DNA from 2 places in the uncultured Martelella sp. genome. Region 2 is predicted to be linked to the other one. Evidence: predicted binding sites of a transcription regulator. Region 2 holds the regulator's gene; the other holds the start of a gene.
What was found. The regulator LexA, encoded in region 2, represses DNA repair genes until DNA is damaged. The targets are predictions, from matches to a motif close to TGTTCNNNNTGTGTTCNG.
Positions count from the first base shown of each region.

Region 1: ACHZCU_RS00985 (DNA recombination protein RmuC) is a predicted target of LexA. The motif match lies at 6,093-6,110, and genes of this name have one in related genera.

Region 1 is NZ_CAXXFM010000001.1:163,794-171,827, forward strand. Features, by position in the region: gene dapD (2,3,4,5-tetrahydropyridine-2,6-dicarboxylate N-succinyltransferase) at 1-774, shown strand, start outside; gene dapE (succinyl-diaminopimelate desuccinylase) at 860-2,056, shown strand; gene ACHZCU_RS00955 (hypothetical protein) at 2,040-2,624, shown strand; gene ACHZCU_RS00960 (hypothetical protein) at 2,697-3,164, shown strand; gene arsC (arsenate reductase (glutaredoxin)) at 3,215-3,634, opposite strand; gene truA (tRNA pseudouridine(38-40) synthase TruA) at 3,716-4,462, opposite strand; gene fmt (methionyl-tRNA formyltransferase) at 4,462-5,400, opposite strand; gene def (peptide deformylase) at 5,454-6,002, opposite strand; gene ACHZCU_RS00985 (DNA recombination protein RmuC) at 6,161-7,360, shown strand; gene ACHZCU_RS00990 (ribokinase) at 7,458-8,034, shown strand, end outside.
Region 2 is NZ_CAXXFM010000002.1:230,766-238,799, reverse strand. Features, by position in the region: gene ACHZCU_RS18420 (UbiH/UbiF family hydroxylase) at 1-1,152, shown strand, start outside; gene ACHZCU_RS18415 (AEC family transporter) at 1,172-2,122, opposite strand; gene ACHZCU_RS18410 (cytochrome c biogenesis CcdA family protein) at 2,149-2,883, opposite strand; tRNA gene ACHZCU_RS18405 (tRNA-Lys) at 3,132-3,207, shown strand; gene lexA (transcriptional repressor LexA) at 3,389-4,096, shown strand; gene ACHZCU_RS18395 (ComEC/Rec2 family competence protein) at 4,050-6,527, opposite strand; gene gltA (citrate synthase) at 6,849-8,034, shown strand, end outside.

The sequences.
Region 1 (8,034 bases), on a different contig from region 2:
GGCGAAGTCCGCGAGGCGGTGGAAGATGCGCTGAACCTGCTGGACAGCGGCGCAGCACGGGTGGCCGAGCGCCAGGAACACGGCCCCTGGAAGGTCAATCAGTGGCTGAAAAAGGCGGTTCTTCTTTCTTTCCGTCTCAATGACATGAGCGTCGTCAAGGGCGGCCCCGACAACGCAACCTGGTGGGACAAGGTGCCCTCCAAGTTCGAAAGCTGGGGCGACAACCAGTTCCGCGATGCCGGTTTCCGCGCCGTGCCCAATGCCGTTGTGCGCCGCTCTGCCTATATCGCCCCCGGCGTCGTTTTGATGCCCTCCTTCGTCAATCTCGGCGCCTATGTCGATGAAGGCACCATGGTCGATACCTGGGCAACCGTCGGGTCCTGCGCCCAGATCGGCAAGAATGTCCATCTGTCCGGCGGCGTCGGCATCGGCGGCGTGCTGGAACCGATGCAGGCCGGCCCGACCATCATCGAGGATAATTGCTTCATCGGTGCGCGTTCGGAAGTCGTGGAAGGCTGCATCGTGCGCGAAGGCTCGGTGCTCGGCATGGGCGTCTTTATCGGCAAGTCCACCAAGATCGTCGACCGTGCAACCGGCGAAATCAGCTTCGGCGAGGTTCCGCCCTATTCGGTTGTCGTTGCCGGCACGCTGCCTGCCGCCAAGCCGATGGGCAACGGCGCTCCCGGACCGGGCCTCTACTGCGCGGTCATCGTCAAGCGCGTCGATGCGCAGACCCGTTCCAAGACCGGTATCAACGAGCTTCTGCGCGACTGATCCTGAAAAAGCGGCCCCTGCCGGATGGTTTTCCGGCAGGAGCCTGATCGCCCGCAACAGCAGAAAAGCGTCCGGATATCTTCATATGACCGTCACCGATCCCGTCCGCGTCCTCGAAACGCTTGTCCGCTGCCCTTCTGTCACGCCGGAAGAAGCCGGGGCGCTTTCCGCCCTTGAGGCGATGGTGAAACCGCTCGGTTTCTCGGTCGAGCGGATGGTCGGGCGCGAACCCGGCACGCCGGATGTGGAGAACCTTTATGCCCGCCGCGGCACGGATGGCCCGCACCTGATGTTTGCCGGACACACGGATGTGGTGCCGCCCGGCAACGAAGCCTCCTGGCGCCACCCGCCGTTTGCCGCCGAAATCGAGGATGGTCTTCTGTTCGGCCGCGGCACCGTCGACATGAAGGGCGGGATCGCCTGCTTCATTGCCGCCGTCGCCCGGCTTGTCGAAAAAGGCCATGCCCTGCCCGGCTCGATATCGCTGCTGATCACCGGTGACGAGGAAGGCCCCGGCATCAACGGCACGGAAAAACTGCTCGCATGGGCCAAAGAGCGCGGCGAACACTGGGACGCTTCGCTCGTCGGCGAGCCGACCAACCCGGACGCGCTCGGCGACATGATCAAGGTCGGCCGCCGCGGATCGCTGACAGGCAGGCTGACGGTGACGGGAACGCAGGGCCATGTGGCCTATCCCCACCTTGCCGACAACCCCGTGCGGGCGATGACGGCGATGCTTGATGCACTGATGGGCAAGCCGCTTGATGACGGCACCGATCTTTTCCCGCCGTCCAACCTGGAAGTGACCTCGGTCGATACCGGCAACACCGCCACCAATGTCATTCCCGAATCGGTGACCGCCACCTTCAATATCCGCTTCAACGATACCTGGAGCGCGCAAACGCTGAAGGCCGAGCTCAACGCCCGGCTGGAACGCGCCGCTACTGACGGCACGCTTCGCCCCGGACGCGATCCGGCACGGTTCGCGATCGAATGGCTGGGCCGGGCAAGCCCGGTGTTCCTGACCCGCGACCAGCGCCTGTCGGGCAGTCTTGCCGCCGCCGTCGAGGCCGTAACCGGTAAGGTCCCTGCCCTTTCCACCACCGGCGGCACGTCCGATGCGCGCTTCATCAAGGATTACTGCCCGGTGGTCGAATTCGGCCTCGTCGGCCAGACCATGCACAAGGTTGACGAACATGTGCCGGTGGCCGATCTTGAGATGCTGACCGAAATCTATGGCCATTTCATCGAAAGGTGGTTTGCCCTTGCCGACGCCCGGTGAAATCCTGTTCTACATGCGGGGCCTCTGGCTTCTAATCAAGGCCAATCCGGCCCACACACGCTATCTTGATTTTACCGAACGCGGTCTGGCGCGTTCGTTCTGGGCGCTTGCCTATTCCTTTCCCTTCATGGTCGCCAGCGAACTTGTCAGCCTTTCAAGGCTGATGCCGCAAACGGTAACCGTCAGCGCCCAGACGATTTTCAGAAGTGCGCTGGTTCAGGGGCTGGGCTGGATGGGCCCAATCGTCGTGCTGGGCGTCGTCTGCATGGTCTCGGGCATGCCGCGCTCGTTTCTGAAGATCGTGGTCACCACCAACTGGATTTCCCTGCCGATCAATATTTTCGCGGCTCTGGCAATCTTTCTGATCGCCACCGGCCTTCAGCCGCTGGCCAGCATATTGCTGCTGCTCTTCCAGGCTGTCGTGCTGGCCGCATTCCTGCTTGAAATCCGGATCGTCTACCTGCTGATGAACGACAAGGCGCTGCCGACAGCGACCGCCATCATCGCCTCGGCGATCACAGCGCTTTTGATTACCGACCTCGGCACACGCTATATCGTGGGCGGGTGACCGGCGCTTCGGCTTGACAGCACTGCCTGCTGCCGCAATCGTAACGCGACGTTTTATTGGGGGTGTGAGGGTATGAAAACGAGATCGTTTCTTTCTATTGCCATGCTTGCAGCGCTGACCGGTTGCCAGACCGGGCCGATCGACGTGCTCTACAAGGAAGGCAGCACCCGCGCCGAACGTCAGGAAGCCTATGACCAGTGCTTCATTCAGGCGTTGAAGGAAGTGCCGCAAAACATGGTCACCGAGGTTTCCGGCGGCTACAGCGTTCCCGGCTTCATCGACTGCAATACCGATGGCGACAGGACCTATTGCGGCGAGGTCGGCGGCTATACCACCCCCGTCACCAGCTTTAGCTACGACACCAATGAACGGCTTCGAAACCGCTTCATCAATCGCTGCCTTGTCGACAAGGGGTTTACCACCATCGAGCGGCCGATCTGCGAGACGCGTGAGGAACGCACTGCCTATGCGCTGCTGCCCGAACAGCCCAACGCCACCCGCATTGCCTGCGTCGCGGGACAGAGTTTCGAACCGAACTGAGTTGAAAAGCGGATTGACGGCGACGGGCATGCAGCCATCGCCGCCGGAATTCACTCGGTCCTGTTCGTATCCGAAATAACCACCGCGCCGTCTTCCTTCGAAAACGCGCCGATATCCGGGTTTTCCAGAATATCCAGCACGGTTTCGGACGGACGGCAAAGCTTTGTGCCCTTGGCGGTCACGACAATCGGCCGGTTGATCAGGATCGGATGGTCCATCATCGCGTCAATCAGCACATCGTCGGACAGCGCCGGGTCGTCCAGCCCCAGTTCGTCATAAGGCGTGCCCTTGCGCCGCAGAAGATCGCGGACCGGAATGCTCATTTCCGCAATCAGCGCCACAAGGCGATCACGCGTTGGCGGTGTTTTCAGATATTCGATGATTTCGGGCTCCACGCCGGACTGACGGATCATCGCCAGAACATTGCGCGAGGTGCCGCATTTCGGGTTGTGATAGATCGTCACCGGCATGGCGGACTCCAACATATCCACAAATCTGGAATTATTGATACGTAAAATCCGCGTCGGATGCAAGTCGCTAGGCACCGGCAATCACGGATAGTCCACCTGCATGAAATAAAGCCCCTCAGGCGGCGCCACGGTTCCGCAGGCGCTGCGATCGCGGGCTTGAAGCGCGGCTGCAACATCATCGGCGCTCATCTTGCCCTCGCCGGCCAGTTTCAGCGTGCCGGCAAAGGAGCGGATCTGGTTGTGCAGAAAACTCTGCGCCGAGGCCCGGATTTCGATCACCTCGCCGGTGCGGGTCACATCGAGCCGGTCCAGCGTGCGCACCGGCGAATTCGCCTGGCATTGCGCCGAGCGGAAGGTGGTAAAGTCATGACGGCCGACAAGCCTTTGCGCGGCGGCGTGCATGGCCTCGTGGTCAAGCGGGCGCGGCACCCACCAGGCGCGCATGTGATCGACCGCCAGATGGGCCCTGCGATTGATGATGCGATAGAGATAATGACGCTTGAGGGCGGAAAACCGCGCGTCGAAATCATCGTCGACCGGCACCACCTCCGTTACGGCAATACTGTCCCTGGCGATACGCAGATGGGCGTTGATCGCATTGAGCAGGGTGAACGCACTCCATTCCCGGCCCAGATCGAAATGGGTGACCTGGCCGAGCGCATGAACGCCGGAATCGGTGCGCCCCGCGCCGCGGATCGTCACATCTTCACCGGAAAAGCCCTTCACCGCCTCCTCCAGCGCACTTTGCACGGACCGCCCCGTCGCCTGCCGCTGCCAGCCGACATAGGGCGTGCCATCATATTCGACCGTGAGACGGTAGCGCGGCATCAGGACAGGACCGTGCCGGGGGCAAGCGGATTGCCGCGCAGAAAATCCTCAGCCGAAAGCACCTTGCCGCCGGCCTTTTGAAGCCGTGTCAGGCAGACGGCGCCTGTGCCGCAGGCGATGGTGAGCGGTGTTGTGTCAACAACCGTTCCCGCCGGGCCACTGCCCTCGCCGATCCGGCTTTCATGGACCTTCACGCGCTCGGCCCGCCGCTCCGTCGGCATCTCGGACCAGGCGCCGGGAAAAGGGGCAAGCCCGCGAATGTGATTGTGCACCGCCTCTGCCGGCTGTGTGAAATCGATCCGGGTTTCGCCCTTGTCGATCTTCTTCGCATAGGTCACGCCATCTTCGGCCTGCGGGGTCAGCGGCAGGTCGTCGTTTTCCAGCTTTGCCATGGCTTTGGCCATCAGCTTCGCGCCCTTCAGCATCAGCTGATCGTGGAGGTCTCCGGCGGTCATGTTCGCGCCGATGGCGACTTTTTCCGTCAGCGCGACGGGGCCGGTATCAAGACCCTTGTCCATACGCATGACCATCATGCCGGTCTCGCTGTCGCCGGCCATGATGGCGCGCTGGATCGGGGCCGCGCCGCGCCAGCGCGGCAGCAGCGAGGCATGGCCGTTATAGGCGCCGAGACGGGTTCCCGAAAGAACCGCTTCCGGCAGGATCAGACCATAGGCGACCACCACGGCAACATCGGCATCAAGCGCGCAAAATGCCGCGCGCTCTTCGTCCTGTTTGAAATTGAAGGGCGTGCGCACTTCAAGGCCAAGCAGTTCGGCGGCCTGATGAACCGGCGACTTGACCTCGGAAAGGCCGCGCCGGCCGGCCGCGCGCGGCGGCTGGGTGTAGACGCAGGCGATTTCATGTCCCGCCTCGCACAGCGCCCGCAAGGTCGGAACGGCAAAATCGGGCGTTCCCATGAAAACGATCCTGAGCGCCATTGTCCGTCCTTTCGCGATGTTCACAGTTCTGTGGGCAAGCTGCCGGCCGCAGCCTACAGCTTTTGCTGCCGCGCCGCCTTGGCAAACCGCTTGATCACCCGGTCGCGCTTCAGTTTCGAGAGATAGTCGATGAACAGGGCGCCATCCAGATGGTCGATCTCGTGTTGCAGGCAGGTCGCAAGCAGGCCGTCGGCCTCGATTTCCTGCTGCTTGCCGTCAAGATCGGTATAGCCCACCCGCACGCTTGCGGGACGCTCGACCTCGGCAAAGAATTCGGGGATCGAAAGGCACCCCTCCTCATAAACCGAGCGTTCGTCGGAAGAGGAAAGAATGGTCGGATTGATCACAACAAGAGGATTTTTTTCTCTCTCCTGTTCCGGGGCGTTTCCATCTTCATCTTCGCCCTTGCTGGTGACATCGACCACCAGCATGCGCCGGGGCACGCCGACCTGTATCGCGGCCAGCCCGATACCGGGCGCCTCGTACATGGTTTCCAGCATGTCGCCAGCAAGTTTCTTCAGGTCGTCGTCTACACGCTCGACCGGTTCGGAGACCTTGCGAAGCAGCGGGTCCGGCAGAATTATCAAAGGCATCGTCGTCATGCGTTTCCCTTAGCGCAAGTTTGGCAAAGAAGAAACGGTTTCGTTTCGCCCAAAGCCACCGTTCATTGCGATCCACGCCATTCTCAGATATGTTCACGTTTTGATCTTTTCAAGGCGTCGATTTATGCTAGTCTCCCCGGACGGAAGGAACAGCGCGGATGGAACGACTGGCACATGAAATCGCGACAGCCGGGCCCGGCATGATCGGCCTCGGTGTCGCCGTCCTGCTGGCACTCCTCGCCGCCATCGTCATTACGGCGTTCAGGCGGGGTACGGGCCGGCGCGCGGACACACTGGAACGCGAGTTGCAGAATCTGGTCCGCGCCCAGACGGAGATGCAGGGCCGGATGGCGACCATGGCCGAGCTTTTCGGCAACCGGCAGGCGGAGCTCGATGCCTCGCTCGGCACCCGTCTCGACGGCCTGTCGCGGCGAATCGGCTCCACCCTGCATCAGCAGCACCAGACCACCCACGAGAACCTGCGCCGCCTGCAGGAGCGGCTGGCGGTGATCGATGCAGCCCAAAACAATATCCAGTCGCTCGCCAAGGACGTCGTCGGGCTGCAGGCAATCCTGTCGAACAAGCAGACCCGCGGCGCTTTCGGACAGGGACGCATGGAGACAATCATCGCCGATGCCCTGCCGGCGGGCACATTCCGGTTTCAGGCCACGCTTTCAAACGGAACCCGGCCGGATTGTGTGGTCGACATGCCCAATGGCGCGCCGCCGCTGGTGATCGACGCCAAATTTCCGCTGGAGGCCTGGAACGCATTTCGCGACGCGCAGGACGATGACGCGAAACGCGCCGCCGGCCAGCGCTTCCGCCGCGACCTCGACACCCATATTCGCGATATTTCCGGCAAATACCTGCTGCCCGGCGAGACTCAGGATACTGCCTTCCTGTTCGTGCCGTCGGAATCGATCTTCGCCGATATCCATGAACATTTCGAGGCAAACGTTCAGCGCGCCCATGCAGCCCGCGTGGTGATCGTTTCGCCGACACTGCTGCTATTGTCCATCCAGGTGGTGCAGGCGGTCATGAAGGACCAGCGCATGCGCGAACAGGCCCATCTGATTCAGGGCGAGGTCGCGCATCTGATCGGCGATCTCGGCCGGCTGAACGAGCGCGTGGAAAAGCTCAACAGCCATTTCTCGCAGGCCCGGCAGGATGTCGAACAGATCCGGGTCTCGACCGGAAAAATTGCCCGGCGCGGCGAACGGATCGGTGCGCTTGAATTCGAAACCCGGGCAGACCCGGCAGCAGACAGGAATGACAATCCGTCTACTCCCGAAGAGGCAGATGATCCGACCACGTCCGGCGTCGGGCGCATGAAACTGCGCGTCGTCGACGAGGATTGATTGTCATTGCCGCAACTTGGCAATAAAACCGCTGAAAACGGCGTTTGGCGACGGGATTGCCTTCGCCGCCATCAACACGATGCGAGGAGACATTGCCATGATCACGGTTTTCGGGTCCATCAACATGGATCTCATCAGCACCACCGAGCGCCTGCCGGAACCGGGCGAAACCGTGGCCGGGCTTTCATTTTCGACCGCTCCCGGCGGCAAGGGCGCAAACCAGACGCTGGCCGCCCGCCGCGCCGGTTCGGATGTGGCGATGGTGGGCGCGGTCGGCAGCGATGAATTCGCCACACCGGCAACCGCACTTCTGGCCGATGCCGGCGTCGACCTGTCGGCGCTCAAGATCTCCGACGGAGCAACCGGCACGGCGACGATCCTTGTCGGCGGCGACGGCGAAAACGTCATCGTGCTCAATGCCGCGGCCAACTTCACGCTGAGCGAAGATGACGCCCGGGCGGCCGTGGAACGCATGTCGGCGGGCGATATTCTGATGCTGCAGCTTGAAATTCCGGCGCCGGCCATCCGCGCTGCACTGGAAGCCGCCCGCAAGAAGGGCGTGACGTCCGTTCTCAACACCGCGCCGCTGACACCGCAGGCCGCCGAACTTGCCGCGCTGGCGGATATCGTCATTGCCAATGAAACCGAGTTCGAACGCCTTGTCGGTGCGGAAG
Region 2 (8,034 bases):
GGTCCCGCCGGAATGATTTCCGCGCTGGCGCTTGCCCGTGCCGGCCGCAGGGTCGCGCTGGTGGCGCCGTCCCCCAGCGGCGGCGATCATCGCACAACGGCGCTGATGGACCATTCCATCGCACTGCTTGCCCGGCTTGGCCTGTGGCAGTCCGTGCGGCCGGAAGCCGCGCCGCTGAAGACCATGCGCATCATTGACGGCACGGGACGGCTGGTGCGCGCGCCGACGGTCAGTTTCCGCTCTGCCGAAATCGATCTCGAAGCCTTCGGCTACAACATTCCCAACACCGTTCTTGTCGGCAAGTTGAACGAAGCGATTGCGAGTGAGCCGAACATTACCCGTTTCGAGACCATTGCCGACGATTTTACCGTCGACAAGAATGGCGTTGCGGTGACGCTTGCCGGCGGCGAGACGTTTTCCGCCGAACTTATCGTCGGCTCCGACGGCCGGCGTTCGAAAGTGCGTGAAAATGCCGGGATCGGCGTGCGCCAATGGTCCTACAAGCAATCGGCTGTCGTGTTGAATTTCAGCCACGCACTTACCCATGACGATATCTCGACGGAATTTCACACCCGTGGCGGTCCGTTCACGCAGGTGCCGCTGCCGGCAAAGAACCGCTCCAGCCTGGTCTGGGTTATGGATACGCCGGCTGCCGAAGACATGGCGGCGCGGCCGGAAGGCGAGATCGCGGCGGCGATCGAGGAACGGATGCAGTCGCTTCTGGGCGCAGTCACCATTGAGGGACCGGTGCAGAAATGGCCGCTTTCCTCCATGGTTGCGAACCGTTTCGGCAAGGGTCGTACGGTTCTTGTCGGCGAGGCGGCCCACGCCTTTCCGCCGATTGGCGCACAGGGGCTTAACCTTTCGCTGCGCGACATCATGCGCCTTGCCCGCATGCTGGACGGCATCGACGGCGCGAAGATTTCCGCCAGAACCGGCGAACGCTATGATTTTCTGCGCAAGTCCGATGTCTGGAGCAGAACGGCCAGCGTCGATCTTCTGAACCGCTCTCTGCTTGCCGATTTCATTCCCGCGCAGCTTGCCCGCTCCGCCGGCCTCTACATGCTGTCGGCCGTGCCGCCGCTGCGCCAGTTTGCCATGCGCGAAGGCGTTCAGCCCCTCAGGGGGATCAAGGAGCTGTTCGCCGGCTGAAGCCTGTTTTAGCCCTTGCCTATAGCGGCAGGGCGGTAGCGTCGATCAGAAGCAGAAGACCGGCCAGCGTTACCGCCGAACAGATTGTGGTGATCAGAATCGTCGCGGAGGCCCGCTCGTACCAGATGCCGTATTGCTGGGCGATCACGAAGACATTGGTGGCCGTCGGCAAGGCTGCAAGAAGCACGGCGGCTTCCACCCAGACCGGATCGAAGCCGCCATGCAGCATCATGAAGGCATAGACCAGCACCGGATGTAAGATAAGCTTGGCAGGAACGATGTAGCCGATCTCTACCGGCACGCGCTTTACCGGGCGCAGAGCAAGCGTCACCCCCATGGCAAAAAGCGCGCATGGCGCGGCAGCCTGTGCCAGATAGTCCACCAGCCGGTTGAACGCATCGGGCGGCTGAACACCGCTCGCGGCAACGGCAAACCCCAGAGCGGTTGCAATGATGAAGGGGTGCAGCAGCGCCTTTGTCAGCACCTGGCGGGCAAGTGATGCCTTGCGCACCGCCCCGCCATCCGCCACCGCCATTATCGACGGTGCGACGATGAAATGCAGCGCATTTTCAAAGCAAACGATCAAGGCGACGGGAACGGCTGCCGCCTCGCCAAGCGCCAGAATGGCAAGACCCGGCCCCATATAGCCGATATTGCCGTAAGCGCCCGCAAAGGCCTGGATCGTGCTCTCGCGCACGCCGTTGCGTTTCCAGAAATAGCCGGCGGCAAACAGCAGCGAAAACACGGCATAGGTCGCCAGCAGATCGACAGAGATGAAATCAAGCCGGGTCAGCTGGTCGAAAGGCGTGTTCGAAACCAGCTTGAAGAACAAGGCCGGCAATGCGGCATAGACGATGAATACATTGAGCCAGACAAGACCGGATTCCGGCTGCCGGATGAGCCTGGCGGCGATGAAGCCGACGGCAATCAACCCGAAGAACGGAAAGAGAAGCCCTAGAATATCTGACATGGCGCAAAACCCGGGGTTCGCAGGCCCTAGCCGATCTGCGACAGAACGGGGAAGGTCTGCTGGAACCAGATCGCCATATCGGCAATGAAGCCGAAAAGAAAGGCAAGGCCGGTGAGAATCAGCAGCACGCCCATGATTTTTTCAATCGTGCCAAGATGTTTGCGGAACCGCGACAGGAAGCGCATGAAGGCGCCGGAAAAAAGCGCCGCAATCCAGAACGGCACGGCAAGGCCGAGCGAATAGATCGCCAGCAGCACCGCCCCGTTGGAAACCGTATCGCGTGTGGCTGCGACAGCGAGAATGGCCCCCAGAACCGGCCCGATGCAGGGCGTCCAGCCGAAAGCAAAGGCCAGCCCCATCACATAGGCGCCGGACATGCTCGCCGGCTTGCCGCCGCCATGAAACCGCGCCTCGCGCGACAGGAAGGGGATTTTCAGCACACCAAGAAAGTTCAGCCCCATGATGATGATGATCACGCCGCCGACCTTGGCCAGAATATCGATATATTGACGCAAAAGCTGACCGATGGACGAGGCCCCTGCCCCGAGCGCCACGAAAATCGTCGCAAAGCCGAGCGTAAAGAACAGCGCCGGCAACAACACCCGCGCCGGCCGGACGGTCGTGTCCCCCCTGAACTGATCGATCGAAATGCCCGCCATGTAGCAAAGATAAGGCGGCACCAGCGGCAAAACGCAGGGTGAGAGAAACGAAAGCGCACCGGCAAGAAGCGCCGTCAACAGGGAAATATCACCGATCGACACCTGAAATCCTCTTGTCACTCGGCCGTTGGCGAAAGCGCGTCCGGCACCAGCAGATAACCGCCTGAACGGCGGACCGTAAACTGCCGGTTCCTTAAACCACAGCGGCGTTGAATTCCAATCACCTTTCCGCGCATCGCCCCCAACATCAAATTGTCGCCTCGGAGCCGAATTTCCGGGTTGACCTTCTGCAAGACCCTTTCTATGTTCCGCCCACTTTCCGCCGGCCCTTCAACAGGCGCCGGCCTCGGGAGCGCGTAGCTCAGCTGGTAGAGCAACTGACTTTTAATCAGTAGGTCCAGGGTTCGAACCCCTGCGCGCTCACCATTGTTTGCCGAGAATTTTTCTCCTTTCGAAATTGAAACAACACTTTCTAACGCACCCCTTTGCACCCGCCTTCATGCCTCCATTGACCGCAATCGAGGCCGCTCTGCTATTTCCAGCTTGCGGAACACAGATAGAACAGATATAAACGTTCTGTATTTGTTTCGAAGGCAAGGGGCTGCAAATGCTGACTCGTAAACAACAGGAACTGCTGTATTTCATCCATGAACGGATGAAGGAGACAGGCATTCCCCCGTCTTTCGATGAAATGAAGGAAGCCCTGGATCTGGCGTCCAAATCGGGCATTCACCGGTTGATCACGGCGCTGGAGGAACGGGGTTTCATTCGCCGGCTTCCCAACAGGGCGCGCGCGCTTGAAATTCTGCGCATGCCGGAAAGCCTTGGTTCTCAGCCGCCACGCCGCGGCTTTTCACCGAGCGTGATTGAAGGCAGCCTCGGCAAGACGCCTGCCGAAAGCAAGACACCGGCTGCCGGAAATGACAGCGGCTCGACCGATATCCCCGTCATGGGGCGGATTGCAGCCGGCGTTCCGATCTCGGCCATACAGGAAAACACCCACGCAATTGCCGTTCCGGCCGAAATGCTGGGAACCGGCGAACATTATGCGCTGGAAGTTAAGGGCGATTCGATGATCGAAGCCGGGATATTCGACGGTGACACGGTGGTCATCCGCAATATCAACACAGCCGCCCCGGGCGATATTGTCGTGGCGCTGGTGAATGACGAGGAAGCAACGCTGAAACGTTTCCGCCGCAAGGGCGCATCGATTGCACTGGAAGCCGCCAACCCGGCCTATGAAACCCGGATATTCGCGGCCGATCAGGTCAAGGTTCAGGGCAAGCTTGTCGGCCTGATCCGCCGCTACCACTGAAGAAATCGAGGGTTTTCGGCAGGCTGACAGGATCAGCATACGAATCGGAACGCCAACTATAGAGGCGGTGTTGGTTCCACTGACGCTTTACTGCCGTGATGGCAGGCGTGACGGAAACGTGGGTTCTCACACAGGAACCGGTCGGGTTAGGCTCTGAGGACGTGGTGTTTCCGTTTCTTGATTTTGAACCATCGGTATCTTGGACGGTAAACTGCAAGGTGCCGTTTTGGCGGCGCAGTGCTGGTGTGATGAGAAAACCAGGCGAACGGCATGTCTGAAAACCGGGCCGGTAGACGCTGATGATGATGTCGGCGTGATCGCAGGCAGGGCCTACGAGCGCGGGCCGGAATATCTGTGCTACGGTCAGACCGCTTCCGGGAAGCGATGCCACACACCATTCGCCCTTTTCACAAATGAATACACCGGATTGCGTCCGCGCGGCCTTTATATCCTCGGCAAGGGCGGTGCTTGCATTGGTGATTTGTCCAGCATCCAGGCGGTCGAACCGGTCCGTGTCTTTCAGTATCGCAGCGTTGTTTTCGGTTTCGCTCGGCGGTCGTGTGGCGTTGATGGCAAGTGCGCTCTGCCACTGATCGAAGATGAAGGAAGGCGGACGGCGCTTGCTGAGCGCGGCCGTATCACCGGTGACAATCGCAACCAGCGCGCCGTCTTCGGAGACAAGCAGAAGCGGCGACCGGTCGCCTTGAGAAAAGGCGGGCAAGGCAAAGGCAATTGCCATCGGCACCAGTCCGACAAGCCTGAGGCGGGTGCGCAGCAGAACCAGCAGCATGAACCCGACAAGGAAAAGCAGCAGAAATCCGCGGGGCATCGCACCGGTATCGAGCGCGCCGCCAAGACCATTGACCCATTCCGCAATGGCAATCACCCGGTCGAGCCCCCAGCCCATGGCCAAAAGAAAGGGGCCGTGCAGATTGAGCGGCATGGCCAGCATGGCCAGCAGCCCGGAGGGCATCACCAGAAAGGTGACAATCGGCATGGCGAGCAGATTGCCAAGCAGACCGTAGCCGGCAATCCGCTGAAAATGCGCCATGGCAATCGGCGCTGTCGAAAGCCCGCCGATAAGTGCGGTCAACAGAATACCGAAAGCCCCCAGCATGACGATGCGGACCACTGTGCCGACCGGCATCGACGCCGGGCGAGCATATTCGCGACGCTGCCAGAAGCTGTAGCCCGCAATAAGCGCCAGTGTTGCGGCAAACGACATCTGCATGCCGGGGCCGACTGCTTCCGACGGCGAAACGACGAGGATGACGAGCCCCGCAAGAGCGACATTGCGCATGCTGATGGCCGGACGGTCGGCGACGGCGGCAAGCAGCATGATCGCCAGCATGATGAAAGCGCGCTGCGCCGAGACCTGCATGCCCGAAATCGCAAGATAGAACCCGGCAGCCCCGATCGCGGCCACAGCAGCGAGCTTCTTGGTGGCAATCGCTTCTGCCGCCTTTGGAGAAAACGACAGGAAAAGACGCAGGCTTGAAAAGAAGATACCGGCGGCGAGCGCCATGTGCAGCCCCGAAATGGCAATGACATGGGCAAGGCCGGCATTGCGCAACGCGTCCAGCGTGTCATCATTCATGGCGCGACGCTGCCCGGTGATGATCGCATTCGCGAAAGCCCCCGATTCGTCTGGCAGGACAGCGCGAATGCGCCCGGCAATCGTGTCGCGCAGGCTTTCGACCCTGTGGCGCATGAACAGGCCGATGGACTGAAGGTGGCTTTTTCCAGGCGCGTGAAGATCACCGGCAAGCGCTTCCGGCGCGCCATAGAAGAACCCCACCGCGCCGATCCCGTCGAAATAGGAAAGAAATCCGAAATCGACGAGGCCCGGCAGCGCCGGTCCGGAGGGCGGTGAAAGCCGGGCAAGGCCGGTGAAAGCACCGCCGATATCGACCGGCGGCGATTTGCCGCGGGCAACAAGGGTGACACGCTCAGGTGGACGGTGGATCACCGGATCGTCGGTGGCGATGACGCGCACCACATAACGCCAGCCATTTTCGGTCGGCTCTCGCGCGTCCACCACGCCGGTAACGTGGGTTGTCACCGGTGAGTCGAGCATCACCGTGGCAAGCCGGCCCGTCTCAAGCTGCGCCAGAAATGCGCCGCTGAGAAAGAGCGCAACCAGACCGGCGCCCAGCCGTTTCACCGGACCGGCATTGCGCAACGAAACGGCGGCAACAAGGGCGACCGCCCAATAGAGCCACAGCCCCCACGAAAACGGCGCTGCGGGCCGAAAAAACCACCACGCGGCCCCCAGAGCCATCACAAACGGCGCAAACAGAAAGCTGCGTCCATAGGCAAGTTCTTCGGAAAAAAGCGTGCCGACGTCCCTGCCCTCCGGCTGCCCCGCAGAAGTTGGCGGATTCCAGACCGTATCGCTGCCGGAAGCGGCTTTCGTTCGCCATCTGCGCAAGCGGCCACGAACGGCGCCGCCCCCGTGCCGCTTTGGACGTTCCGTAACCTGTTTCTCGCCCTCTCCCATCAAAACCGCCCCGCCACAACCTAAGGTATCGTGTGGTTACCTGGAGCAAAAAGCAACGTTGCAGAACGCAGCTTGCGGAAAAATTTCCTTTTCAGAAGCTCAAAAAACTTGCTAAACGCAAATTATAAATCATCACCCGCACCGCAACATGAACCATTCAGCGGCTTGGCAGCGGCGCATCGATCCTATACCTAGTTGGTACCTTTGATCGTGTTTATCACGCGTCCCGCGCTGGAAGATTTGGAGGATAGCATGACGGAAACTGGCAAACTCACCTTGGACGGACAGGAACTGGAACTGAACGTCGAAGCAGGCACCTTCGGTCCAAAAGTGCTCGACATCAACAGCCTGTACAAACAGTCAGGCATGTTCACATACGATCCCGGCTTCACCTCGACGGCATCGTGCAAATCGGCAATTACCTACATCGATGGCGACAACGGTATTCTGCTGCACCGCGGTTATCCGATCGACCAGCTGGCCGAAAATGCCGACTTCCTCGAAATCTGCTACCTGCTGCTGTTCGGTGAACTGCCGACGGCAACGCAGAAGAAGGATTTCGACTTCCGCGTCACCCATCACACGATGATTCACGAGCAGATGACACGGCTTTTCACCGGTTTCCGCCGTGATGCTCACCCGATGGCCATCATCTGTGGCGCTGTCGGCGCCATGTCGGCCTTCTACCACGACTCGATCGACATCTCCGATCCCTACAAGCGCGAGATCGCCAGCGTCCGCATGATCGCCAAGATCCCGACGATCGCGGCAATGGCTTATAAGTACCATGTCGGCGAACCCTTCGTGTATCCGCGCAACGATCTCGGTTATGCGGCCAATTTCCTGCATATGTGCTTTGCCACGCCGTGCGAGGAATACAAGGTCAACCCGATCCTGTCGCGCGCGCTCGACCGCATCTTCATCCTGCATGCAGACCACGAGCAGAACGCCTCGACTTCGACGGTGCGTCTTGCCGGTTCTTCGGGCGCCAATCCGTTCGCCTGCATTGCCGCCGGCATTGCCTGCCTGTGGGGCCCGGCGCATGGCGGCGCCAACGAGGCCGCGCTCAACATGCTGCAGGAAATCGGTTCGGTTGACCGGATTCCGGAATACATCGCCCGTGCGAAGGACCGTGATGATCCCTTCCGCCTGATGGGCTTTGGCCACCGCGTCTACAAGAACTACGATCCGCGCGCCAAGATCATGCAGAAGACCTGCCACGAGGTTCTTGGCGAGCTCGGCATCAAGGACGATCCGCTTCTCGATGTCGCCATGGAACTGGAAAGAATTGCGCTGACGGACGAATACTTCATCGAGAAGAAGCTTTATCCGAACATCGACTTCTATTCCGGTATCACGCTGAAGGCGCTGGGCTTCCCCACCACCATGTTCACGGTGCTGTTCGCGCTCGCCCGTACGGTCGGCTGGATCGCCCAGT